2 regions of the Aminobacterium sp. EBM-42 genome follow, and region 2 is predicted to be linked to the other one. Evidence: predicted binding sites of a transcription regulator. Region 2 holds the regulator's gene; the other holds the start of a gene.

Region 1 (6,861 bases), on a different contig from region 2:
TCCTCTTGTTAGATGAGCCTTTTAGCGGGATTGATCCTATCGCAGTCTACGACATCCAGCAGATCATTCTGAGCCTTCGGGCAAAGGGATATGGAATATTACTCACAGATCATAATGTCCGCGATACTCTGGCCATTACAGACCGAACATATCTGATTCATCAGGGAGAGATTGTTATAGAAGGCTCTCCTGATGAGGTGGCTCAGAGCGAAGTGGCAAGAAAATTTTATTTAGGAGACAGATTTTCCTGGTAAAGCAAAGGAATTTTTTCAAAATGCTGTTTTTCAAGTATGAGAATCAGTTTTTCAGCAGCGTCCTTAACCTTCTGGGACAAAGATTCACCCAGGTTCTGGCTGAAAGGCTGTATGCCAATATAGATAATTGTAATTTTCTGAGCGATATCTTCAAGAAGCATCCCTAATGGGAGGCCGTGAGTACTAAAAGAAACGTTCTCCACCATATGGAGTGGAATACGACGGACAGATCCCGGCGGAAGATTCATATCTGCAGCGTCAACGATCAAAAGCAGATTTGGGAGGTTCCGTTTTAATGGGGCAATATAATTTTCAGGTATAGTTTCGCAGTCTATGGCAGTGATCGGATGTAGAGCCCTTTTTTTATGCAGCTCTTTTGCGATAAAGGGTCCCACGCCATCATCGCCGAAAAGTGGGTTGCCAATACCCCAAAGTGTTATAGTACCCAAAGAAGCACCTCATTTCTCTTATTATTTCAGGAGGCGTATTATATGTCCTCTCGTGTTTCCCGAATGGTTCGCCATGCCCTGGTCATGATGGTTGGTACATTTGCTAGCAGAATTCTAGGACTAGCCCGAGAAATAGTAACGGCGGCACTTTTTGGAGCGTCAAGCCAGCTTGATGCTTTCTATGTTGCCTATACCCTTGCCAACCTTTCACGGCAAATGCTGGCAGAGGGAGCCCTGTCCGCGGCTTTTGTCCCTGTATTTTCTCAATCCCTGGTTCAAAGAGGGAAAGAAAAGGCATCTCACTTGGCAAGACAGGCTTTATGGATTCTCCTTGTAGCTGGAACAGCTGTCGTTTTCGCGGGCGTTATCCTGTCACCATTTCTTGTTAAAATTATGGCGCCAGGTTTTGACTCTGTCAAAGCTTCACTTGCAATTTCCATGACGCAATGGATGTTCCCTTTTTTAATTCTGGTGTCTTTGGCGGCATTGGCCATGGGTGTTCTAAATAGTCTTGATTCATTCTTTGTACCGGCCATTGCTCCTGCCCTGAGCAATGTGGTATATCTTCTGATTCTCTTTTTCGCTGCGTCGCGGCTAGGAATATGGACCCTCATTATAGCTGTTTTAGCAGGAGGGGTCTGTCAGATGGTGCTTCAATGGGTTTGGAGCGCCTGGAATGGAGTTCTGCTATTACCGGAAAAACCGAATTCAAGAGATCCTGAATTACGGAAAATGATGAAACTTTTTTTCCCTTATGCAGCTGGTCTCTCATTGAATCAGATTAATCCTGTCATCAGCCGCGTATTAGGTTCTTTTCTCCAGGATGGCGCTATTTCTGTGCTGAATTATGCTAACAGAGTGATACAGCTTCCTCTGGGGCTTTTTGTCATTGCCATCTCCCAGGCAGTCCTTCCTGAACTTTCCCGCTGCGCAGTTGGAGATGAAAAGGAATTTCGAGAAACAATGCGAGATGCGGTAAGATTTGCCCTTTTTGTTATTCTTCCAGTGACAATAGGTCTTGTGCTGGTTTCTGATGAAGTAGTTAACCTGTTATTTTATCGAGGGGCTTTTAATGCGTGGGCATGGCACGCTACTGGTATAGCTCTGGCCATGTATGCCTGGGGGCTCCCGGGAATGGCCTGTACGACAGTTTTTCTTCGGGGGCTCTATGCTCAAAGCAACCCAAGATCGGCGTTGCTCGTGACTCTCTCAAGCGTGGTATCCAACGTTGTATTCTGTTTGCTTCTTGTCAAACCTATGGGCTTTGCTGGACTTGCTCTTGCCACTTCCCTGGGGTTCACTTTCTCATCATTTGCAGGAGGGTATCTTCTTGCCCGAAGCATTAATCACCCTCTTGACATTTTAGGCGTAAAATGGACCCTTCGTATTTCCATAGTTTTAGGCGCTATGGCTTTTACAGTGTGGAAGTTTAAATCTCTATGTCCTTATCCAGTAGATGCAGGGTTGCTTTTAAGATGCGGCTGGCTCTTCATAGTCATGCTTCTGGGGGCTTTGATATATATGGGAGGGACACTGGCCTTTCATTTTCATGAGTGGCAATGGCTTAGAGGTGCTCTTAAGCGAAGGGATAAAGAATAGATTAAGGAAGGAGAACATAATGACAAGGAATAAAATGAAACTGGTTTTGCTGGTTTCAATCCTGTTAATGGGGCTGACTGGAACTTTGGGGTGGGCTTCTAACTCTCTGCAAGAGAAGATTGACGAGCGAACAACTGTTATATGGATTGAAGGAACAGCGTTGGGAGATATGGTTATTGGGTCTCGTGCCCAGGCGGCATTTGTATATGTAGATGGCACCCTTTCCCATGCTGTTGCCTCAGATCCCAATGCACCGGAATGGCTGAAATGGCATTCAAACCATTATTCAGATAAAAAACTAAAGAACAGGGCGCTCTTTATCATGCGATACAAAGCCATAAAACGATGGTCTTTTTCTCCAGAAATGATTCGAATCGGTGAGTATAAAGTAACTGACGACGATATACTCACGAGCAAAGATTTCATGGCCGTTGGCGAGCTCCCCCCTGATAGTACGGGGACCTTGGCTTTTTCCGTGCCTGCAAAATATGTTCCCAAGGGCCGGAATATTCTTATTTCATTGGGTGATTTTTCTGGAGAGCTGAATGTTCCAAAGAGGTGACAATGAGTGGAAAGACGATTTTTAACATTAGGGATAGAGAGCAGCTGCGATGATACGGCTGTTTCAATACTAGATGGACAAAGGGATGTTAAGGCTGATTTGATATCAAGCCAGATTAAGGATCATGCTCCCTTCGGCGGTGTAGTTCCGGAATTTGCTTCGAGAAAACATCTTGAGGCGATTCTTCCCTTGGTCGACAGAGCGTTGGAAAATGCGGGAGTTAGCGATCCTGCCCAGGAGCTGTCACTAATTGGAGTAACTGCCGGGCCAGGGCTTATGGGATCTCTTCTTGTAGGGGTTATGACAGCCAAAGCTCTTGCTCAGACATGGCATCTTCCCATATTGGGCGTTAATCATCTTGAAGGGCACCTTTTTGCGAATGTAGTTGCTTCTCCTGATCTGGAACCCCCTTTCATCTGTCTTATTGTTTCTGGCGGGCATACAGAAATAATTTTAGCAGAGGATTTTGGGAACTACAGTCTCTTGGGAGCTACGCGAGATGATGCTGCTGGAGAAGCTTATGATAAAGTAGCCAAACTATTGGGCCTTGGTTATCCTGGAGGCCCTATTATCGATTCTCTTGCCCATAAGGGAAATAGCGAAGCCTTTTCCTTTCCCGTTCCTTTAAGATCAAGTGACGAGATTGCCTTTAGTTTCAGCGGCTTAAAGACAGCGGTACTATGGGCGGTAAAAGATTTGAAAGAAAAAAGTGTTGATCTTCCTATCGCTGATCTTTGCGCTTCTTTTCAGAAAGCGGCAGTGGAGGCTTTGATGACGAAAGTGGAACGAGCCGTCGAAGTGACGGGCATACGAAAAGTTGCTATATCAGGGGGAGTAGCTGCCAATCGAGGATTACGAAACGCTTTACAGAGAAAGAAAGACTGGAATGTGTTTATTCCACCAGCAATAAGGTGTACGGACAATGGGGTAATGATAGCAGCTGCTGCATATAACGGGTATAAAAGAGGCCTTATTTCCGACCTTTTTTTAACCCCCAATCCTTCATGGCCGCTGGTTTAGCGCTTATTAAAATTAAAAAAGTAAGAAAAAGATAGAAATTAAGAGTTAATAGGATAATATCATGAATAAACATGGCTAAACGCTTCTAGTTATCCTTGAGATTCAAAAGTAGGGCAATTAATATCTAAGCCGTTCGGTTAGCACTCAATGACAAGGAGTGCTAATATACGAGACAGGATATTATTATAGGGAGGGATTTTCGAATGAATTTAAAACCGCTTGGTGATCGTCTCGTGGTGAAGGTCATCAATCAGGAGGAAAAGACAAGGGGAGGAATTGTTCTTCCAGACACTGCAAAAGAGAAACCTCAAGAGGGAGAAGTTGTAGCAGTTGGCACAGGAAAAGTTTTAGAAAACGGCCAGAAGCTTCCTCTTGAAGTTAAGGTTGGCGACCGCATCATTTTCAGCAAATATGCTGGAACTGAAGTGAAGCTTGACGGAGACGAATACATCATCTTCAGCGAACGCGATGTGCTTGCGATTGTTGAAAAGTAAGAGACGAGAATTAGATCTTTAAGGGAGGAATACAAAAATGCCGAAGATCCTAACTTTTAGTGAAGAAGCCCGCCACGCCATGCTGCGTGGTATTGATAAAGTTGCTGATACAGTGGGGGTTACCCTTGGGCCCAAAGGACGGAACGTTGTCCTTGAGAAGAAGTTTGGCTCACCCACGATTACAAATGATGGTGTTACCATCGCAAAAGAGATCGATCTTGAAGATTCTTTTGAAAATACAGGCGCTCAGCTTGTTAAAGAAGTAGCTTCTAAAACAAACGATGTTGCTGGAGACGGAACTACTACCGCTACAGTTCTTGCCAGGGCCATCATTCGCGAAGGCATGAAGAACGTTGCTGCTGGTGCCAATGGGATGCTTATGAGACAGGGCATAGAGAAAGCCATCGACTTTGTGGTGGATGAATTGAAAAAAATGGCTATTCCCGTTAAGAACCGTGATAAGATTGCCCAGGTCGCCGCAATTTCCGCTAACGATTCCGGCATAGGCCAGCTTATAGCAGAAGCCATGGAAAAAGTCGGACAGGATGGCGTTATCACTGTTGAAGACAGCCAGACTGTTGGAACAACTCTTGAAATGGTCGAGGGACTTCAGTTCGATAAAGGCTATATCAGCCCTTACATGGTGACAGATCCTGAGAGAATGGAAGTCGCTCTTGATGATGCATATATCCTTATTCACGATGGAAAGATCAGCAATATAAAAGACCTTCTCCCAGTGCTTGAAAAAGTAGTGCAGACTGGTAAACCTCTTCTGATTATTGCTGAGGATGTGGAGGGAGAAGCTCTCGCCACCCTTGTAGTTAACAAACTGAGGGGCGTTATGCAGGTCGCTGCAGTGAAGGCCCCTGGTTTTGGTGAACGCCGCAAAGCCATGCTTAGCGATATCGCCATTGTAACTGGTGGTCAGGTTGTGAGTGAAGATGTAGGCATTAAGCTTGATAGCGCTGACATTTCCATGCTTGGTAAAGCAAAGAAAATCCGTGTTACCAAAGAAGAGACGACCATCGTTGAGGGTTCTGGTAATCCAGACGAGATCCGCAAACGGGCAGCCCAGATCAAACGCGAACTTGAAGACTCTACGTCCGATTACGATAGAGAAAAACTACAGGAACGCCTTGCCAAGCTCGTTGGCGGCGTGGCCGTTATACAGGTGGGGTCCGCTACCGAAACTGAGCAGAAAGAACTGAAGCACCGCATAGAAGATGCACTTAATGCTACAAGGGCTGCAGTAGAGGAGGGTATTGTAGCGGGTGGCGGCGTAGCCATAATCAACTGCATTGCCTCCCTCGAGAAATTCCTCGAGAACTTTAATGGTGATGTAAAAACAGGTGGAACTATTGTTCTGAGTTCCCTTTCGTCTCCCCTGCACCTTATCGCCCAAAACGCAGGATTCCAGGGCGATGTCATTGTTGAGAAAGTCCGCGGCTTAAGAGCTGGGAATGGTCTTGATGCGTCTACTGGCGAATATGTAGATATGATTGAAGCCGGAATAATAGACCCCGTTAAAGTTACGCGGAGCGCTTTGCAGAATGCTGGCTCCATAGCAGCCATGGTTCTGACTACTGAAGCTATTGTTGCCGATAAGCCGGAACCCAAGGGTGCAAGTCCCATGCCTGGCGGCCCCGGAATGGGCGGCATGGAAGGCATGTACTAGAATTTGTTATAAAGATGGAAGCCCCCACTTTGTGGGGGCTTTTTCTTTTACACTTCTTCCCTTTCTGGTAATATAATTCATATAACGTATTTACCTTGAGAATTTAGTTCTTTTTCGGAGGAATGCAAATGGATAATATCATAATTCTGGACTGTGGCTCTCAGTTCACTCAATTGATTGCCAGGAGGATCAGGGAACTGAAAGTACATAGCGAAATTATCCCTTGGGATGTATGCATAGATGATATTCGCCAACGCAAGCCACGTGGCATTATCATATCTGGCGGGCCCCAGAGTGTCATGGACGAAGATAGTCCAACGGTTCCTATGGAGCTTTTTGAATTTGGAGTCCCCATATTAGGGGTTTGCTATGGAATGCAGCTGATTGCGAAACTTTTCGGTGGGCAGATCGAGTCTGGTTCGAGCCGAGAGTATGGCAGGACCGCCATCTCATTGAAAGATTTAAATTCTTTGCTCTTCAAAAGTGCTCCTGGAACTTTTGAGGTGTGGATGAGCCATTGAGACCATATTGCTAAACTTCCTGATGGAGCACTGCTTTTGGCAGAAACAGATGGCGGCGTTCCTGCAGCCTTTGCTATAGAAGAAAAGGGCATTTGGGGACTGCAATTCCACCCAGAAGTAGCACATACACAAAACGGGATCACGATCCTGTCCAATTTCCTTTTTAACATTTGTGGCTGCACTGGCGATTGGGATCTTGGAAGCTGGATCGATATGATGGTAAAAGATGTACAGCAGAAGACAGAAAACGCCAGGGTCATATGCGGTCTTTCAGGGGGTGTTGATTC
Region 2 (6,861 bases):
GGGGGAAGTCCATATGCTAGATCTGATCCAGATGGGGTATGAAGGTCCCGATTTTTGTCTGAAAGATCAATTTGGAACATATGTAACCCTTTCTTCGCTAAAAGGAAGAAATATACTGCTTTCATTTCATCCTTTAGCCTGGACAGAGGTCTGTCAAGCCCAGGTTAACTCTATAGATGCTCATATAAAGCTCTTTGAAAGGCTTAACACCCTGCCCTTTGCCCTGAGTGTAGATTCCTTTGCGGCGAAAAAAGCCTGGAGTGATGCCCTTGGCATAAAAAAACTTCAATTTCTTTCTGATTTCTGGCCCCATGGAGATGTTGCCAGGCAATATGGGGTGTTTGTAGAGAAAGAGGGGTTTTCAGCGAGGGCAAATATCATTCTTAATGAGAAGCACGAAGTGATCTTTGCCAAGGGCTACGAATTAGGGGAAGTTCCTAATCTCCGGGAAATAATTTTTCTGCTTAAAGACTATACCCAGACTGAGATCCCTAACCTTGATATGGAGATACAGAGATGTCTGAAAGACGCTATGGGGAGAACAGTCTGTATGAAGGACAGCCGGTCAAAAGGGATTGACGCCACAAATTAGCGTTACTTAAATACGTATAAGTGCAGTGAATCCCCCGGCGCAGCCGGGGGTCAGTTTTGCCAATTTATGCTGAGGACCTTTTTCCAATTAAAATTAATGATCGCTTCTCTGGAAGGTGATTGCCCCTTCCCCATTTTCTCAAAATCATCATAAAGCCTGTCATAGCCTGATCGAATGGTGCTATTTATTTCAGCTTTGCGAACGAGATCAGCAATGGGCAGAAGCTGGCGATAAACTTCTGGGACGAGGACAAAATTAGGCCCGTCTAGTGTGAGTCCAACAGTGTATACAAAAGTCAGAAGGGGTAATTTGTTTTGTTCCAGGTCTCCCAGTTCAGCATAGGCAGGAAGAGTAGGAGACATGTAAAGAAAGACATCGTCTGGTATGGTTAAATGAAGAGGCAATGAGTCCCAGCGAGACCGTCCTGCCGGCGTGACGGCAAGCCATGCCCTTGGAGTTTCCGTAAGGGCAGTGATCCAGAGGAAATAACTTTTTGTCGTATCAGGATCTGTAAAAGAAAGTTTCCAGATGAGATCTGCGCATAAGTCATTGTCCGCTATAGGTAAACACCAGGTGCTGTCTGTGATTCGCTTGCCCTGAAGGATCTTGAGGGGATGGAGGCCCGCAGGAGATCTAAGCCAGGCCTCTTCTATGATCCCTTTTCTATTCTGAACTGTCAGCGCAAGGGGATGTCCTGGCACTGAGTATACCTGGAGCGGATTTGCCGCTGCCAGGGCAGAGAGAGAAAGAAGAAGGCTAGCTGCCGCTACTATGATGGCAATTCTACAAATCTTCTTACATTGCATAAACGCCAAACACCTCCTGCTACAGACTGGATATTTTTAGCAATGTTTCATCTTGCGAGTGAATATCTTCTGCCAGTTTTTTTACAGAAACCTTCAACAGGGGATGTATCCAATCCGGAGCTATTTGCGCAAGGGGCATAAGAACAAAAGCTCTTTTATGCATTTCCGGGTGGGGAACCTTGAGCGTTGAGCTATCCAGCACTTCACCGTTTTCCAGAAGTAAAAGATCGATATCTATTTCCCGGGGTCCCCATCGCAATCTGTGGACACGTCCCATTTCCTGTTCTATAGACTTTACAACGGAGAGTAACTCTTCAAGATCAAATTTTGTATCAACAACGATACAGGCGTTTAAAAAACGGGGTTGATCTGTCACTCCCATAGGCGCCGTTTCAAAAATGTCACTTTTAGCAATGATGACAACGCCCTTTTCCTTGAGAAGCTGTACTGCTTTCCTCAAGTTATTCATTCGGTCGCCGACGTTGCTTCCAATACCTAGCGCTAGGCGCATCACAATTCTGCCTCCCTTATGGCATCGATCACTTCTAAAACGTCATGGCTTGCCTCTACGTCATGAACCCGCACAAGTTCAACCTTTTCTCCAGCACAATAGGCAGAAACGGCCATGGTCCCATAAAGGCGTGACTCAGGGTTTTCTTTATTAAGGATGTTCTTGATAAATCCTTTCCTTGAATGACCTATAAGAAGTGGGCGCCCAAGACTTCGAAAGGATTGGATAGACTTAAGGATACGGAGATTGTCCTGTAAACGTTTCCCAAATCCGATCCCAGGGTCAATTATAACGCGATCTGCCGAAACCCCCACATTTTCCAGTTCTTGGAGTTTCTTTTCAAAATAATCAATGGATTCTTCAACGACATTGTTGTAAAAAGGATTTGACTGCATGGTTTGGGGTGTGCCTTGGATATGGGACAACACATAGGGAAGCCCTGTTTCGGCAACTGCCTGAAGCATGTCGCTGTCGAGGGTAAACCCTGATATATCATTAATGATATCTGCTCCATTCTCTGCTGCGACCCTTGCGATATTCCCTTTATACGTGTCTACAGAGATAACCTGTTCAGGAAATTTTTTTCTAAGAGCTCGAAGTACTGGGAGCAGACGGCCTTTTTCTTCTGTTTCTGAAATTGGTTCGGATCCGGGTCGGGTAGACTCTGCCCCTATGTCGAGGATATGGGCGCCCGCGTCGATCATTTTTTGAGCCCTTATAAGAATCTCTTCTATGTCGGCAGTGAAAAGCCGGCTGTCTGAGTAAAAGGAATCCGGAGTTATGTTAAGGATGCCCATGATCTTCGTTTTCCCTTTGCCGAGACCAAGGGTGCGGCCGCCTGGCAGGGTAATGTCCCACGCGGCAATATGGCTTTTCCGAAAGGCGGCATAAAGGGCTTTGCGCAGTGTATCAAGTCCCCAGCATGACATGGCTTCCAGCTTGGGGAAGATAGCCTTGTACTGGCCTTCTGTTCCAATTAACAGAACGTCGCTTCTCTTCGTTCTTCCATCAATAACGTTGCGGTGCACTATAGCATCGCCCCCTCGGGCGAGCATTTCCTGCTTTAAATAGGCGGCTGCGCGAAAATCGACCTGGGGGATCCAAAAGGAAAGAACTTCCCTTTTGGGCAAAAAGTACGCCGCGGATCGGGGGTCAGCTCCGATCTTTGCTATTAATGATAAAAGATCGTCGCTATTAAGTATCTTTAATTCGTATGTAGCCAATGCACAGATCCCTTTCTCAGAATATTTTTAAAGAAGGTGAAGCACAAAGATAATAAGTCCTCTTGATGAGGAGGTCAAGAAAAAGGTTAAATCCACTCGGTGACAACCTTCTTTAGATGGGATGTCTGATTTAAACAGAAAAGGCCGTATCCTCGTTTAGGGTCATAGATAAGGACGCTGTATGAAGCGGTGTCCATATGTATTTTCCAGAAATAGGGTACAGGTATTCCCAGACAAGCGGCGATAAGGGGTTTAAGAACAGTGCGGTGGGAAACGAGGACAAAGGTTGTTCCTTCATGTTTTACCACAAGTTCCTTTAGAGCAGCAAAAGATCGCTGCTGTATCTCAATGAGTGTTTCGGCCCCAGGCAGGGCAAGCCTTTCAGGGCTGGTCAACCATATATTCCATTCATGGGAGTATTCAAAAGCAATCTCTGATTTGAGACGTCCTTCCCAGCTGCTAAAATATATATTGTTGAGCCCTTCATGAATCATAACTTCATTCTTGCTGCAGGCGTCAGCTATTTCAGAGGCTGTCTGCCGTGCCCTCAATAGCGGACTCGAATATATAGCCGAAGGGGAGAAGGGGATGATGGCTTTCCCAAGATCTCTTGCCTGTTCCAGCCCCCGTTCATTCAGTGGGTAGTCGATCCGACCCCTGAATCGTTCCTCTCTGTTCCCTTGGCATTCTCCGTGCCGGGCTAAAAGAATTGTCGTATGTTTATATTGGGTAGCCATCATAAAGCCTCCTTATTGTTATCTATGTCAACCTTTATAACAGAAAATTGAAGGAAGAACAAAAAGGTTGACCAGTCTTGACAATACTTCTAAGGGTTGATAATCTACCTTTTGTAAATAGTGAGGCTAGCACTCATTGACACAGAGTGCTAATACACCCTCAAAAGGAGGGGAGATTCATGCTTACCGAGCGGCAACTCGAGATTGTTCTAGCCGTTGTATATGAGTATATCCAGACTGGAGAGCCTGCTGGTTCCAGAACTATTGCCCGTAAATATCTGAGAGGGTGCAGTGCCGCTACTGTTCGTAATGAAATGTACGATCTTGAGCAGATGGGGTACTTCTATCAGCCTCATACTTCTGCAGGGCGTCTTCCTACATCCAGGGCCTATCGCCTTTACGTTGATTCCATATTACATAGAAGAAGGGTTCCCCCAATAGGATTTGAACACTGGCGGAATGGCATAAGCGATCAGAAGCAGGGGATAGAATCCCTTCTTTCATATGCCTCTCAACTTCTCGGTCGTGTTACAAATTATGTGGGAGTGGCTGCTATTTCTTCCCTTCACGAAGTGGAGATACAGAGGGTTGATTTTTTGTGTCTTGGTGGCAATGCCGTTTTGGTCATACTTATTCTCGAAGGCGGGCTTGTCCACCATAATACGGTAACGTTACCTTGCGAACTCTCACAGGATTCTCTGGATGAGCTGGCTAGGCGGATTAACATGGTAGCTGTGGGGCATCCGTGGTCAGAAGTCCGCGAAGTGTTGTACTCTTACGTACTCGAGGGGCTTGAAAAGCTTTCCAGTGCATGCCGTGCCGCAATCCTTCAGATGGACGCCTTATTACAAAAATATAATTACAAGCTCTTTACTGGCGGCGCTCAGCATATTTTAAGCTTGCCGGATTTTCAGGATGTCAGCAAACTTCAGGCCGTGATATCCCTTCTCGAGGAAGAGTCGTCCCTCGTTGAAATGGTGGGGCGATGCTCAGTTGGCGGAGAAGTCTGCGTGACTATCGGGGACGAAAACCTGGAAGTCGGCATGCAAAATTGTTCTGTTCTTATGGTTCCGTCCCGCAAGAGAGGGCGCAAAACTGTTTTGGGCATTATTGGCCCCATGAGAATGGATTATGAAAAAACCATTGCTGTTCTTGAAGCGATGATGGCAGATATTGAAGAAGACGATACGAATTCATAAAATAAGGAGGTTTGTGTTCTATGACCCCTGGAGATAAGGATTTTCAGGCTCAGGATTCTCCTATGGAAGAGGCAGTAGAAAAGGTAGAGACTGCAGAGCTTCCTCAAGAAAAGATCCTTGAAATTGTAACAAGGGAAAAAGAAGAAATGGAAAAAGTTATAGAAGAGCTTAAAAGTGAGAATGAAGCATTGAGAACTGCTGCCGCCTCAGCCAGAGCCGATTTCCATAACTTCAAAAATAGAGTGGATAGAGAAAAGGAACGGTACATTCGTTTGGCTGGAGAGCGGATTGTTTTGCTGCTTTTGCCAGTTCTCGATAACCTCGACAGGGCTTTGAGCCAGTCAGAGAAAACTGAGGAACAGGATATTCGAACGGGAGTTGCTATGGTTCGCCGCCAATTCCTATCGGTGCTTGAGAGTGTTGGGGTTTCTGAGATCCCTACAGAGGGAGAAGTTTTTTCTCCGGCTTGCCACGAGGCCGTAGGAATAGAGGATGTGGAAGATCCTGAAAAAGATGGGATTGTTATATTGGAACTTCAGAAAGGCTACAGAATGGCCGACAAGGTGATTCGAGCCTCCAGAGTTAAGGTTGGCAAATATAGAGGAAACAAAGAAGCGAATCAAGATGCTTAGTATAGAGCTCAATTAAGAATTTCGCAGAGAATTATACTCTTTTCTAGAGGTGATATGTATGTCAAAGGTAGTGGGAATAGACCTAGGAACGACCAACAGCTGTATAGCTGTTAAAGAAGGAGATAACATAACTATTATATCGAATGCGGAGGGGGCGCGAACAACGCCCTCAGTGGTAGCTTTCACTAAGGATGGGGAACGGCTCGTTGGTCAGCTGGCCAAACGGCAGACCATCGTTAATGCGGATCGCACCATCCTTTCTATTAAAAGGGACATGGGAAGTGAAAAAACAGTTCAGATTGACGGCAAAGCCTACACTCCACAGGAGATTTCTGCCATGATACTGCAGAAATTGAAACGGGATGCTGAGGATTATATTGGCGAACCTGTGACAAAGGCAGTTATAACGGTTCCGGCTTATTTTACCGATGCTCAGCGCCAGGCGACGAAGGATGCCGGTACCATTGCCGGACTTGAAGTGCTTCGGATTATCAATGAACCCACCGCGGCAAGCCTTGCCTATGGAGATTCAAAGCAGGGAGAAAGCAAGCTGCTTGTTTTTGACCTGGGCGGCGGAACCTTTGATGTATCCATTCTTGACGTAGGTGAGGGCGTGTGCGAAGTGCTTGCCACCTCCGGCGACAATATGTTGGGCGGCGACGATTGGGATAGTCGTATCGTAGGGTGGATGGTCGCTGAATTCAAGAAACTGGAAGGCATTGACCTGAAGAATGACCGCATGGCGCTGCAGCGCTTGCGAGAAGCGGCGGAGAAGGCCAAGGTAGAACTTTCCTCCATGCCGGAAACTACCATATCCCTGCCCTTTATTACGGCAAATGAAACTGGGCCTAAACATCTCGAAATGTCCCTTTCCCGGGCCAAGTTCGAAGAGCTGACTCAGGACCTTATGGCCAGGGTGGAAGGTCCTGTAAATCGGGTATTGAGCGATTCAGGCCTTTCCGCAAAGGATTTGGATAAGATATTGCTCGTTGGCGGTTCCACCAGAATGCCCATGGTGCAGAAGAAAATTAAGGATCTTCTTGGCAAAGAACCCACGAAAGGCATCAATCCAGACGAATGCGTTGCGGCTGGCGCCGCTCTTCAGGGTGCTATTATGACGGGAGACCATCATGATATAGTTCTCGTGGACGTAACCCCTCT

Evidence for each region. The regulator HrcA, encoded in region 2, represses chaperone genes, less so after heat shock. The targets are predictions, from matches to a motif close to TTAGCACTCNNTNNNANNGAGTGCTAA.
Region 1: the regulator HrcA is predicted to act here: its motif matches at 4,022-4,048, upstream of groES (co-chaperone GroES).

The regions. Positions count from the first base shown of each region.
Region 1 covers NZ_MPPC01000017.1:92,001-98,861, forward strand. The annotation lists gene lptB (LPS export ABC transporter ATP-binding protein) at 1-254, shown strand, start outside; gene BUC50_RS05160 (hydrogenase 3 maturation endopeptidase HyCI) at 227-703, opposite strand; gene murJ (murein biosynthesis integral membrane protein MurJ) at 746-2,302, shown strand; gene BUC50_RS05170 (hypothetical protein) at 2,322-2,864, shown strand; gene tsaD (tRNA (adenosine(37)-N6)-threonylcarbamoyltransferase complex transferase subunit TsaD) at 2,871-3,884, shown strand; gene groES (co-chaperone GroES) at 4,088-4,378, shown strand; gene groL (chaperonin GroEL) at 4,416-6,053, shown strand; partial or broken gene guaA (glutamine-hydrolyzing GMP synthase) at 6,182-6,861, shown strand, end outside.
Region 2 covers NZ_MPPC01000025.1:40,342-47,202, reverse strand. The annotation lists gene BUC50_RS07575 (redoxin domain-containing protein) at 14-592, shown strand; gene BUC50_RS07570 (hypothetical protein) at 643-1,398, opposite strand; gene folK (2-amino-4-hydroxy-6-hydroxymethyldihydropteridine diphosphokinase) at 1,418-1,909, opposite strand; gene folP (dihydropteroate synthase) at 1,909-3,132, opposite strand; gene BUC50_RS07555 (histidine phosphatase family protein) at 3,219-3,869, opposite strand; gene hrcA (heat-inducible transcriptional repressor HrcA) at 4,049-5,068, shown strand; gene BUC50_RS07545 (nucleotide exchange factor GrpE) at 5,089-5,700, shown strand; gene dnaK (molecular chaperone DnaK) at 5,759-6,861, shown strand, end outside.